2 linked regions of the Azospirillum brasilense genome follow. The protein of the gene in region 1 interacts with the protein of each later gene in a pairwise test. Links are inferred from orthologs where the notes say so. Each region holds a gene or a part of one and is shown on either strand. Other genes may lie near its edges.

The links. The genes of interacting proteins can lie anywhere in the genome.
Region 2: the proteins of bioB (region 1) and H1Q64_RS00965 interact in binary tests that used the Escherichia coli proteins (3 or more experiments, as listed by UniProt). The link is inferred for Azospirillum brasilense from one-to-one orthologs.

What each region holds. Positions count from the first base shown.
Region 1 is NZ_CP059453.1:627,648-632,545, reverse strand. What follows is about bases 1-2,956. They hold bioB (biotin synthase BioB), read left to right. Parts: upstream 1-958; coding sequence 959-1,954; downstream 1,955-2,956. Other genes in these bases: H1Q64_RS32630 (DUF2270 domain-containing protein), read left to right, coding at 2,010-2,717; bioA (adenosylmethionine--8-amino-7-oxononanoate transaminase), read left to right, coding at 1-935. Also shown: ppdK (pyruvate, phosphate dikinase), read left to right, coding at 2,997-4,898. UniProt on the Escherichia coli protein: Catalyzes the conversion of dethiobiotin (DTB) to biotin by the insertion of a sulfur atom into dethiobiotin via a radical-based mechanism.
Region 2 is NZ_CP059449.1:190,141-194,811, forward strand. The notes cover bases 1,043-3,771. They hold H1Q64_RS00965 (class II glutamine amidotransferase), read right to left. Parts: upstream 2,927-3,771; coding sequence 2,159-2,926; downstream 1,043-2,158. Other genes in these bases: H1Q64_RS00955 (SIR2 family protein), read left to right, coding at 1,043-1,330; H1Q64_RS00960 (FMN-dependent NADH-azoreductase), read right to left, coding at 1,383-2,009; H1Q64_RS00970 (ArsC/Spx/MgsR family protein), read right to left, coding at 3,002-3,430; draG (ADP-ribosyl-[dinitrogen reductase] hydrolase), read right to left, coding at 3,439-3,771. In the rest of the region: H1Q64_RS00950 (DegT/DnrJ/EryC1/StrS family aminotransferase), read left to right, coding at 1-359; more of H1Q64_RS00955, read left to right, coding at 449-1,042; more of draG, read right to left, coding at 3,772-4,332; H1Q64_RS00980 (NAD(+)--dinitrogen-reductase ADP-D-ribosyltransferase), read right to left, coding at 4,360-4,671.

The sequences.
Region 1 (4,898 bases):
AGTACTGGCGTAACAAGGGCGAGGGCCAGCGCCGCCGCTTCCTCGCCTTCGAGGGCAGCTACCACGGCGACACCTTTGGCGCGATGGCGGCGGGGGTCGGCTCCGGCTTCTACGAGCCGTTCCAGGAGTTGCTGTTCGCCGTCGACCGCATGCCCTACCCGGCCACCTGGGACGACGACCCGGAGGTCGAGGCGAAGGAGGCCGCGGCGCTGGCCTGGCTCGACCGCTGGCTGGCTGCCAACGGGACGGAGATGGTCGCCGTCATCATCGAACCGCTGGTCCAGGGCGCGTCGGGCATGCGCTTCTGCCGTCCGGAGTTCCTGCGGGCCATGGCGGCGCGGGTGCGGGCGGCGGCCGGTCTGGTGATCTTCGACGAGGTGATGACCGGCTTCGGCCGCACCGGCGCCCTGTTCGCCAGCCAGAAGGCCGGGGTCGCGCCGGACCTGATCTGCCTGTCCAAAGGGCTGACCGGCGGTTTCCTGCCGCTGTCGGTCACCGCCTGCGGCGCTTCGATCTACGAGGCGTTCCTCGGCGCCGGCTTCGACCGGGCCTTCGCCCACGGCCACAGCTTCACCGCCAACCCGCTGGGCTGCGCCGCGGCCCTGGCCTCGCTCGACCTGACCACCTCGGCGGAGACCGCAGCGAACCTCGCGCGCATCGAGGCGCGGCACCGCGCCGCCATCGCCGATCTGTCCGGCCACCCGAAGCTGTCGCGCGGGCGCGTCATGGGCACCATCGCCGCCATCGAGGTGACCGACGCCCAGGGCTACACCGCCGCGGTCGGGCAGACGCTGAAGCGCTTCTTCCTGGAGCGGGGATTGCTGCTGCGCCCGCTCGGCCCCGTGATATACCTGCTGCCGCCCTACTGCGTGACGGACGGGCAGCTGGACCGCGCCTACGCCGCGATCCGCGACGCCGCCGATACCCTTCTCTGATTCGCTTTTCCCGAGGACCGACCATGCCCGACACCGCCATGCAGACCGCGGATCCCACTGCCGCCTCCACCACCGCCCGGCGCTGGACCCGCGAGGACATCCTGGCCCTGTTCGAGCTGCCTTTCATGGAGCTGCTGCATCGCGCCCACGAGACGCACCGCCAGCATCACGACCCGAACAAGGTCCAGCTCTCCACCCTGCTGAACATCAAGACCGGCGGCTGTCAGGAGGACTGCAAGTACTGCGCGCAGAGCGTGAAGTACGACACCGGCGTCGAGGCGGAGAAGCTGCTGGACCGCGCCCAGGTGCGCGCCGCCGCGGAGAAGGCCAAGCAGGCGGGCGCCGGCCGCTTCTGCATGGGTGCTGCGTGGCGCGAGCTGAAGGACCGCGACGTCGAGAAGCTGGCGAACATCGTCCGCGACGTGAAGGATCTGGGGCTGGAAGCCTGCATGACGCTGGGCATGCTGACCCGCCCGCAGGCCGACGCGCTGAAGGACGCGGGCCTCGACTACTACAACCACAACCTCGACACGTCGGAGGAGTTCTACGAGCAGATCGTCTCCACCCACAGCTACCGTGACCGGCTGGACACGCTGGCCAACGTCCGCGACGCCGGGCTGAAGGTCTGTTCCGGCGGCATCGTCGGGCTGGGGGAGAGCCGGGTGGACCGCGCCGGCCTGCTGGAGACTCTGGCGAACCTGTCGCCGCAGCCGGAAAGCGTGCCGATCAACAAGCTGGTGTCGGTCGCCGGCACCCCGCTGGGCGGCGTCGACGCGCTGGACGCCTTCGAGTTCATCCGCACCATCGCGGTCGCCCGCATCCTGATGCCGCGCTCCTACGTCCGCCTGTCGGCGGGCCGCCGCTCGCTCAGCGACGAGGGGCAGGCGCTCTGTTTCTACGCCGGCGCGAACTCCATCTTCTATGGGGACAAGCTGCTGACCACCGGCAACCCGGAGCATGAGGCCGACCGGCGGCTGTTCGACCGGCTGGGGCTGGAGGCCGACGGCGGCGCCCACTGACGCGCCGGCGTCCCCGGCCCCTGCGCAAGAAAAAGCCAGGGGGAGGACGCCGAGCATGGACGACATCGCCGCCAAAGCACCCAAGACCCACTACACCTCGGCGGAGGTCACGGCCCTGTCGCATCTCTACAGGGCCGAGATCTACCGCAGCACCGTCTGGCGCACCCGGCTGGACGCCACCACCAACTGGGCGGTGGTGACCACCGGGATCGCCCTGTCGCTGACCTTCAGCAGCGCCACCGCCTCCCCCCTGCCGCTGGTGCTGGTGGGGCTTCTGGTCGCCGTGTTCCTCTACATCGAGGCGCGGCGCTACCGCTTCTTCGACTTCTGGCGAATCCGCGCCCATGTGCTGGAGCTGTACTTTCTCGGCCCCATCCTGCGCGGCCAGGGCGACCAGTTCGCCCGGGGCTGGAACGAGACGCTGTTCCAGGACTATCAGAACCCCAACCTGCACATCACCTACCTGGAGGCGGTGGGCCGCCGGCTGCGGCGGAACTACGGCTGGATCTTCCTGATCCAGGTGGTGGCCTATCTGGGAAAGCTGATGATCCACCCGGTCCCGCTGTCGAGCCTGGACGAGCTGTTCGCGCGGGCGACCATCGGGCCGGTACCGGGGGAGATCGTCCTGCTCTGCGGCCTCGCCTTCCACGGCACTTGGATGGCCATCGCCTTCCGGACCTTCCGCAGCCGCCGCGGCGCCGATCGCGAACGCCCGCCCCCGCCCACCACCGACGCCGTGCTCGATCTGGCCCGCGGTCCATGAGGGCCAGGGCGAATTTCCCTTTTCGCGCAAGGGATAAGGGGTAGTTTTCCGTCTGGCCTGCCCCTTTCGCGCGCCGTGGCATAAATGGGATCAGCACCGTCGCGCTCACGCTATGCAACGGATCGTCTTGTGTTCTCCTTCCGCGGGGGGCTAGAAGGGGCTCCATCGGATGCGGTTGCGCGGTCATACCAGAAGGACACCCGTTCGCAGGGCTGATCTTCACCGGTTCCCCGCACAGCCGACGGCCGGACGACCATAGAGGTGAACGAGGATTTCACGATGGCGAGCCAGGGCGAGAACAAGTGGGTTTACTGCTTCGGTGCCGATGCCACCGAAGGCCGGGCGGACATGAAGAACCTGCTCGGCGGCAAGGGAGCCAATCTGGCCGAGATGGCCAATCTGGGCCTCCCGGTTCCTCCGGGTTTCACCATCACAACCGAGGTCTGCACCTATTTCTATGCCAACGGCCGCAACTATCCGCCGGAGCTGAAGGCCCAGGTGGACGCCGCGGTCAAGCAGCTGGAGCAGGCCATGGGCGCCACCTTCGGCGATCCGGCCAACCCACTGCTGGTCTCGGTGCGCTCCGGCGCCCGCGCCTCCATGCCGGGCATGATGGACACGGTGCTGAATCTCGGCCTGAACGACGCGACCGCCGCCGGCCTCGCCAAGCGCTCGGGCGACGCCCGATTCGCCTACGACAGCTACCGCCGCTTCATCCAGATGTACTCGAACGTGGTGCTGGACGTTGACCACCACCACTTCGAGGAGATCCTGGACAACCACAAGCGCGACAAGAACCACAACCTCGACACCGATCTGAGCGCCGCCGACTGGCAGGCCGTCATCGAGGACTATAAGAAGGCCGTCGAGCACGAACTCGGCAAGCCCTTCCCGCAGGACGTGCAGGAGCAGCTGTGGGGTGCCGTCGGCGCCGTGTTCGGCTCCTGGATGAACGCCCGCGCGATTACCTACCGCAAGCTGCACGACATCCCCGCCGACTGGGGCACCGCCGTCAACGTGCAGTGCATGGTGTTCGGCAACATGGGCAACGACTGCGCCACCGGCGTGGCCTTCACCCGCAACCCGTCCACCGGCGAGAACGCCTTCTACGGCGAATACCTCGTCAACGCCCAGGGCGAGGACGTGGTGGCCGGCATCCGCACGCCGCAGCACCTGACCATCGCCGGCAAGGAGGCCAACAAGTCCGACCTGCCCGCCATGGAAGAGGTCATGCCGGAGGTCTTCAACCAGCTCAATGAGGTCCGCCTCACGCTGGAGAAGCACTACCGCGACATGCAGGACATCGAGTTCACGGTCCAGCAGAACAAGCTGTTCATGCTGCAGACCCGCAACGGCAAGCGCACCGCCCCGGCGGCGCTGAAGATCGCCGTCGATCTGGCCGACGAAGGCCTGATCGACAAGGCCGAGGCCGTGCGCCGCATCGATCCGGCCTCGCTCGACCAGCTCCTCCACCCGACGCTGGACCCGAAGGCGGAGCGCAAGGTCATCGCCAAGGGCCTGCCGTCGTCGCCGGGTGCGGCCTCGGGCAAGGTCGTCTTCACCGCCGACGAGGCGGAGACGCTGGCCGGCCAGGGCGAGGCGGTCATCCTCTGCCGCGTGGAGACCTCTCCGGAGGACATCCACGGCATGCACGCCGCCCGCGGCATCCTGACCACCCGCGGCGGCATGACCAGCCACGCCGCCGTGGTGGCCCGCGGCATGGGCCGCGCCTGCGTGTCGGGCGCCGGTGACCTGCGCGTGGACTACAAGTCCAGGACCATGTCGGTCCGCGGCGTCACCATCAAGGAAGGCGACATCGTCACCATCGACGGTTCGACCGGCGAGGTGATGCTGGGCGAGGTGCCGACGATCCAGCCGGAGCTGTCGGGCGACTTCGCCACGCTGATGGGCTGGGCCGATTCGCTGCGCCGCATGAAGATCCGCACCAACGCGGAGACCCCGCTGGACGCCCGCACCGCGCGGAAGTTCGGCGCGGAGGGCATCGGCCTGTCGCGCACCGAGCACATGTTCTTCGACCCGGACCGCATCCTGGCGGTGCGCGAGATGATCCTGGCGGAGAGCGAGGCCGGCCGCCGCGCCGCGCTTGCCAAGCTGGAGCCCTTCCAGAAGAAGGACTTCGCCGAGCTGTTCACGATCATGTCGGGCCTGCCGGTGACCATC
Region 2 (4,671 bases), on another replicon or contig:
CCAGTTTCGAGGGCATCAAGCCGCCCTACAAGGGGCCGGGCGCCGACGACGTGCACCCGATGGTCTACGCCGTGCATCTCGGCACCCGCTTCACCGCGTCGGGGCGCAAGGCGGTTCTGGAGGATTTGTCCACCCACGACGTCGAGGCGTCCGACTACGGGCAGGCGCTCTACACCCAGCAATATTACCAGGAGCGCGGCGCCAGCCGGGCCGACTGCCCGGTCTGCCAGAAAACGGTGGACCGCGTGCTGGCCCTGCCGCTGCACCACAAGGTCACCGCCGACGAGGTGCAGTTCATCGTGGACACGCTGAAGGACGCCACCGTCAACACAGGGGCGGGCGCGGCGATCTATTTGTGAAACGCGACCCCTTCCCAGCGCTTTTCCCCTCCCTCGCCCAGCGGGGGAGGGTCAGGGAGGGGGCAAACGCCAGCCGAACGGGGTTAAGCATGACCGACACCGCCGTCATCGACAGCACGGACACCGACACCGACACCATCATCGCGGAGATCGCCGCGGCGCTGAAGGCACGGGGCGTGGTGCCCTATCTCGGGCCGGGCGCCTTCGCGCTGCTGCCGGAGGCTGACTGCCCGATCCCGCGCACCTCGCTGGAACTGGCGCAGCGGCTGAACGCCAAGGTCGCCGCACCGGGCCGCATCCGCAGCCAGCTGACCGCGGTCGCCCAATTCATCGAATCGCGCCGCCACCGCAAGACGCTGGACGGCATCCTGAACGAGATCTTCAAGCGCGAGGTCCCGGCCACGCCGGTTCACGCGTGGCTGGCCACCCTGCCCGCACCGCCGATGATAGTCGATGTCTGGTACGACAACACGCTGGAAAGCCTGCTGACCGCCGACACGGGGCGGAGTTGGGGCCAGATACAGGGCCTGTCCCACCCGCAGGGCGTCGGCGAATGGGTGAAATACTACGCGCCCGGCGGCGTGGAGGTTGAAGCCGGCGCGGCGTCGGGCTGGGAGACCCTGCTCTACAAGCCGTCGGGCAGTGCCGCCCCGGCGGGGAACTACCTGATTTCCGACAGCGACTTTGTCGAGATCCTCACGGAGATCGACATCCAGACGCCGATCCCCGCCGTCGTGCAGGAGCGCCGGGCGGGCCGGAGCTTCCTCTATCTCGGCTGCCGCTTCGATCAGGAAATTCAGCGCACCTTCGCCCGCCAGATCGCCAAGCGCTCGTCGGACAAGCACTGGGCGGTGATCGAAGGCGAACTGTCGAAGAACGAGGCGCGCTTCCTGGAGCTGCAGAACATCACCCGCCTCGACCTGCCTCTGGACGAGGCCGTCCGGCGGATCAGCGGCGCAATGGGGACGTAAAACACTCCTCTCCCCAGAGGGGAGAGGGGACATTCTTGTGTCGCTTGTTCCTTTACGCCGCGACCGGAACCGCCAGGGCGTCGATCTCCTGCTGGGCAGCGGCCAGCGCCTTGGCGCGGGCGTCCGGACCCATGCCGACGCCCTCGGCGCGGATCACCGTCACGTCGGTGACGCCCAGGAAGCCCAGCACCGTGCGCAGGAAGGCCTCCTGATGGTCCAGCGCGCTCATCGCGGCGTTGGTCGAGTAGACGCCGCCGCGCGTCGAGGCGATGTAGACCTTCTTGCCGCCGGCCAGACCGACCGGGCCGGTCTCGGTGTAGCGGAAGGTGCGGCCGGCCTGGGCGATGCGGTCGATCCAGGCCTTGAGCTGGGTCGGGACCGTGAAGTTGTACATCGGGGCGCCGATCACCACGACGTCGGCGGCCAGGAACTCATCGACCAGCGCGTCGGTCAGGGCCAGCTCCTCCTGCTGGCGGGCGGTCAGGCCCTCCAGGTTGCGGAACTTCACAACCTGCATCAGCTCGCCGGTCAGGTGATCCGGCGGAGCGACGGTCAGGTCGCGGACGGACACCTCGGCGTCCGGCGTCGCTTGGCGCAGCGCCGCGACGATCGAGGCGGTGAGCTGGCGCGAAACGGAGGCGTCGCCCAGCGGGCTGGAGTCGATGCGAAGGATCTTCATGGTCACGTCTTCCTGTCCGGGAAGCGGGGCGCCAGTCCGGCACCGTCACCGCTTCGGTTTGTCTCGGGAGTGACCATAAGCCCGCTTACGCCAATCGATTGAGCCCCGATTTCGCCAATCTTCGTTGCATGGATTGGAACAATCCTCGGTCAGCGCACCCGATTGCCGCCCTTGAACACGACCATCTCGCCGCTCTTCATGACGGTCCAATTCTCGTCACGGGTCAGGGGGCGGGTGGCGACCACCGTCACCACGTCGTCGGGCGTCGTCTCCTTGGCGAAATCGACGCTCATGTCCTCGTCGATCAGCGTCGCCGGGCCGAAGGGAGCCTTGCGGGTGAGCCAGGCGAGGTTGGTCGCGCAATGGCACCACAGGTACCGCCCGTCGCTGAGCAGCATGTTGAAGACGCCCAGCGTGCCGAGGTCGGTGGCGAGGTCGCGGATCAACCGCATCAGGGCGCCGCTGCTCTTGGGCGGCTCCGGATACTGCATGCGGATCTGGTCGAGCAGCCAGCAGAAGGCGTGCTCGCTGTCCGTCGTCCCGACTGGTTCGTAGAAGGTCAGCGTCCGTTCCTTGATGCCCTTGAGCTGGCCGTTGTGGGCGAAGGTCCAGACGCGGCCCCACAGCTCCCGCGTGAAGGGGTGGGTGTTCTCCAGCGACACCCGGCCGCGGTTGGCGCGGCGGATGTGGGAGATCACCACGCAGGACTTGATCGAATAGCTGCTGACCAGCCGCGCGATCTCCGACTCGCAGCTCGGCGCCGGGTCGTGGAAGGTGCGGCAGCCCTTCCCTTCGTAAAAGGCGATTCCCCAGCCGTCGCGGTGCGGACCGGTCTGCCCGCCGCGGCGCATCAGGCCGCGAAAGCTGAAGCAGATGTCCGTGGGCACGTTGGCGCTCATGCCCAGGAGTTCGCACATGGATCGGCCCCCATCGCTGAAATGTCGGGTTTCAAACAGGACGGGGGCAAACCTACGACAGTCCGGGTTGTCCCGTCACCCCTTTGCGGGTGGTGGGCAGGGCGGCATCCCGGCGCGGGCGCAGCCTTCCAACTTGCCCTCGGGCGCTCCGGCGGCCAGCCCGATCCAGGCGTCCACCCGCTCCGCCTCGAATCCGCAATCACAGCGGTCGCCCACCTGCATCAGCGGACGGCGGATCAGCAGCGGCGTTTTCAGCATCAGCGCCAGGGCCGCGGCCTCGTCCAACGCGTCCGGATCGACCTCCCCGCTCTTCACCGCCGGGGCGGCGCGGTTGAACCACTCGGCCACCGGGCGGTCGCCGAAGAAGGGGCGCAGGCGGTCCGCCGTCCAGGGCTCGGACAGCAGGTCGCGGGCGTGGACGGTGTGCCCGGCCTCCGCCAGCAGGGCCTTCTGGCGGTTGTTGCCGGCGCAGCCGGGCTTTTCGAAGAAGATCACGTCGGCCATGGTCGCGGTCACCCCTGCTTGAGCGCCGGGGAGCGGGCGAGCAGCCCGTCCACCTGGGCGCAGATTTCGTCGTAGACTTTGCGGTCGAGCTTGCGCAGCCAGCGCGGCGGGATGGTCTCCACCCCGTAGGTGGCGCCGGCCAGCATGCCGGCGATGGCGCCGGTGGTGTCGGCGTCCCCGCCCTGGTTGACGGTCTCGACGACGCAGGATTCCACGGAGTCGGTCTGGAAATAATAATGCATGACCGTCTGCATCGTATCGACGATGTAGGCGGTGGCCAGGCCCCGGTAGGGCTGGAATTTGAACGGACGGTGCTTCGCGATGAGCTTGTTCGATTCGTCGCGCACGTCGCGCACGCTGCCGCCCAGCACCAGACGGCGCACCATGTGGCCGAGCGTCAGGGTCGCCGCGTCGGACATCGCGTTGCAATGGGTGATGTGCGCCTGTTCCACCGTCCAGCGCTCGAAGGCCGCGTCGTCGCCCAGCGTCGCCAGGGCGACCGGCAGGTTGCGCATCGCCGCCCCGTTGCCGGCGTGATACTCGCTCTCCGGCTCCGACAGGGTGCCGTGCATGATGAAGCGGCGGATGCCGCGCCGTGTCGTGTCCCCGACATCGACGGGAACGCCCTTCAGCCAGACGGCGAACTCCTCCGCCGCGCGGCGGGCGTCCCACTCCGGGGCGGCCAGGATGGCGCGGCCGAGATGGATCGACATCTCGGTGTCGTCGGTCACCTGCCCGGCGGGCAGCTTCAGCCAGCCGCCGCCCTTGATGTGCTTGTGCACGCCGTATTGGTGGGCAATCTCGCCCTTTGTCAGAAACTCGACGGTGGCGCCCAGCGCGTCGCCGCAGGCCAGCCCGAGATAGGCGCCCAGCGCGCGTGAGCGGATGGAATGGTCAGTCATGGGCCGGATCTGTCCCGTGATCGGTTGTCAGAGAAGCGACACCCCCACCCTGTAGTCCCCGCCGACGACCAGATACTCGCCCTCTCCCTTGAAGGGGTAACGGGGCAGGATGTCGCGGAAGAAGACCACCTTGGTGAGCGGCACCCAGGTTTCGAGGATGTAGTCCCCGAACTGGCCGGCGATGTCGCGCTCGATGGAAAAGGAGCTGAGGTTGTTGAGGCGCAGGACCGCCGTGCGCTTGTCGGGGCGCGCGACGATGTGGTGCTCCTCGAAATCGTTGACGCCGCGGTAGAGCCGGATGTGGCTGGCGCGGGACGGCATCGGCGCGTCCGGCCAGCC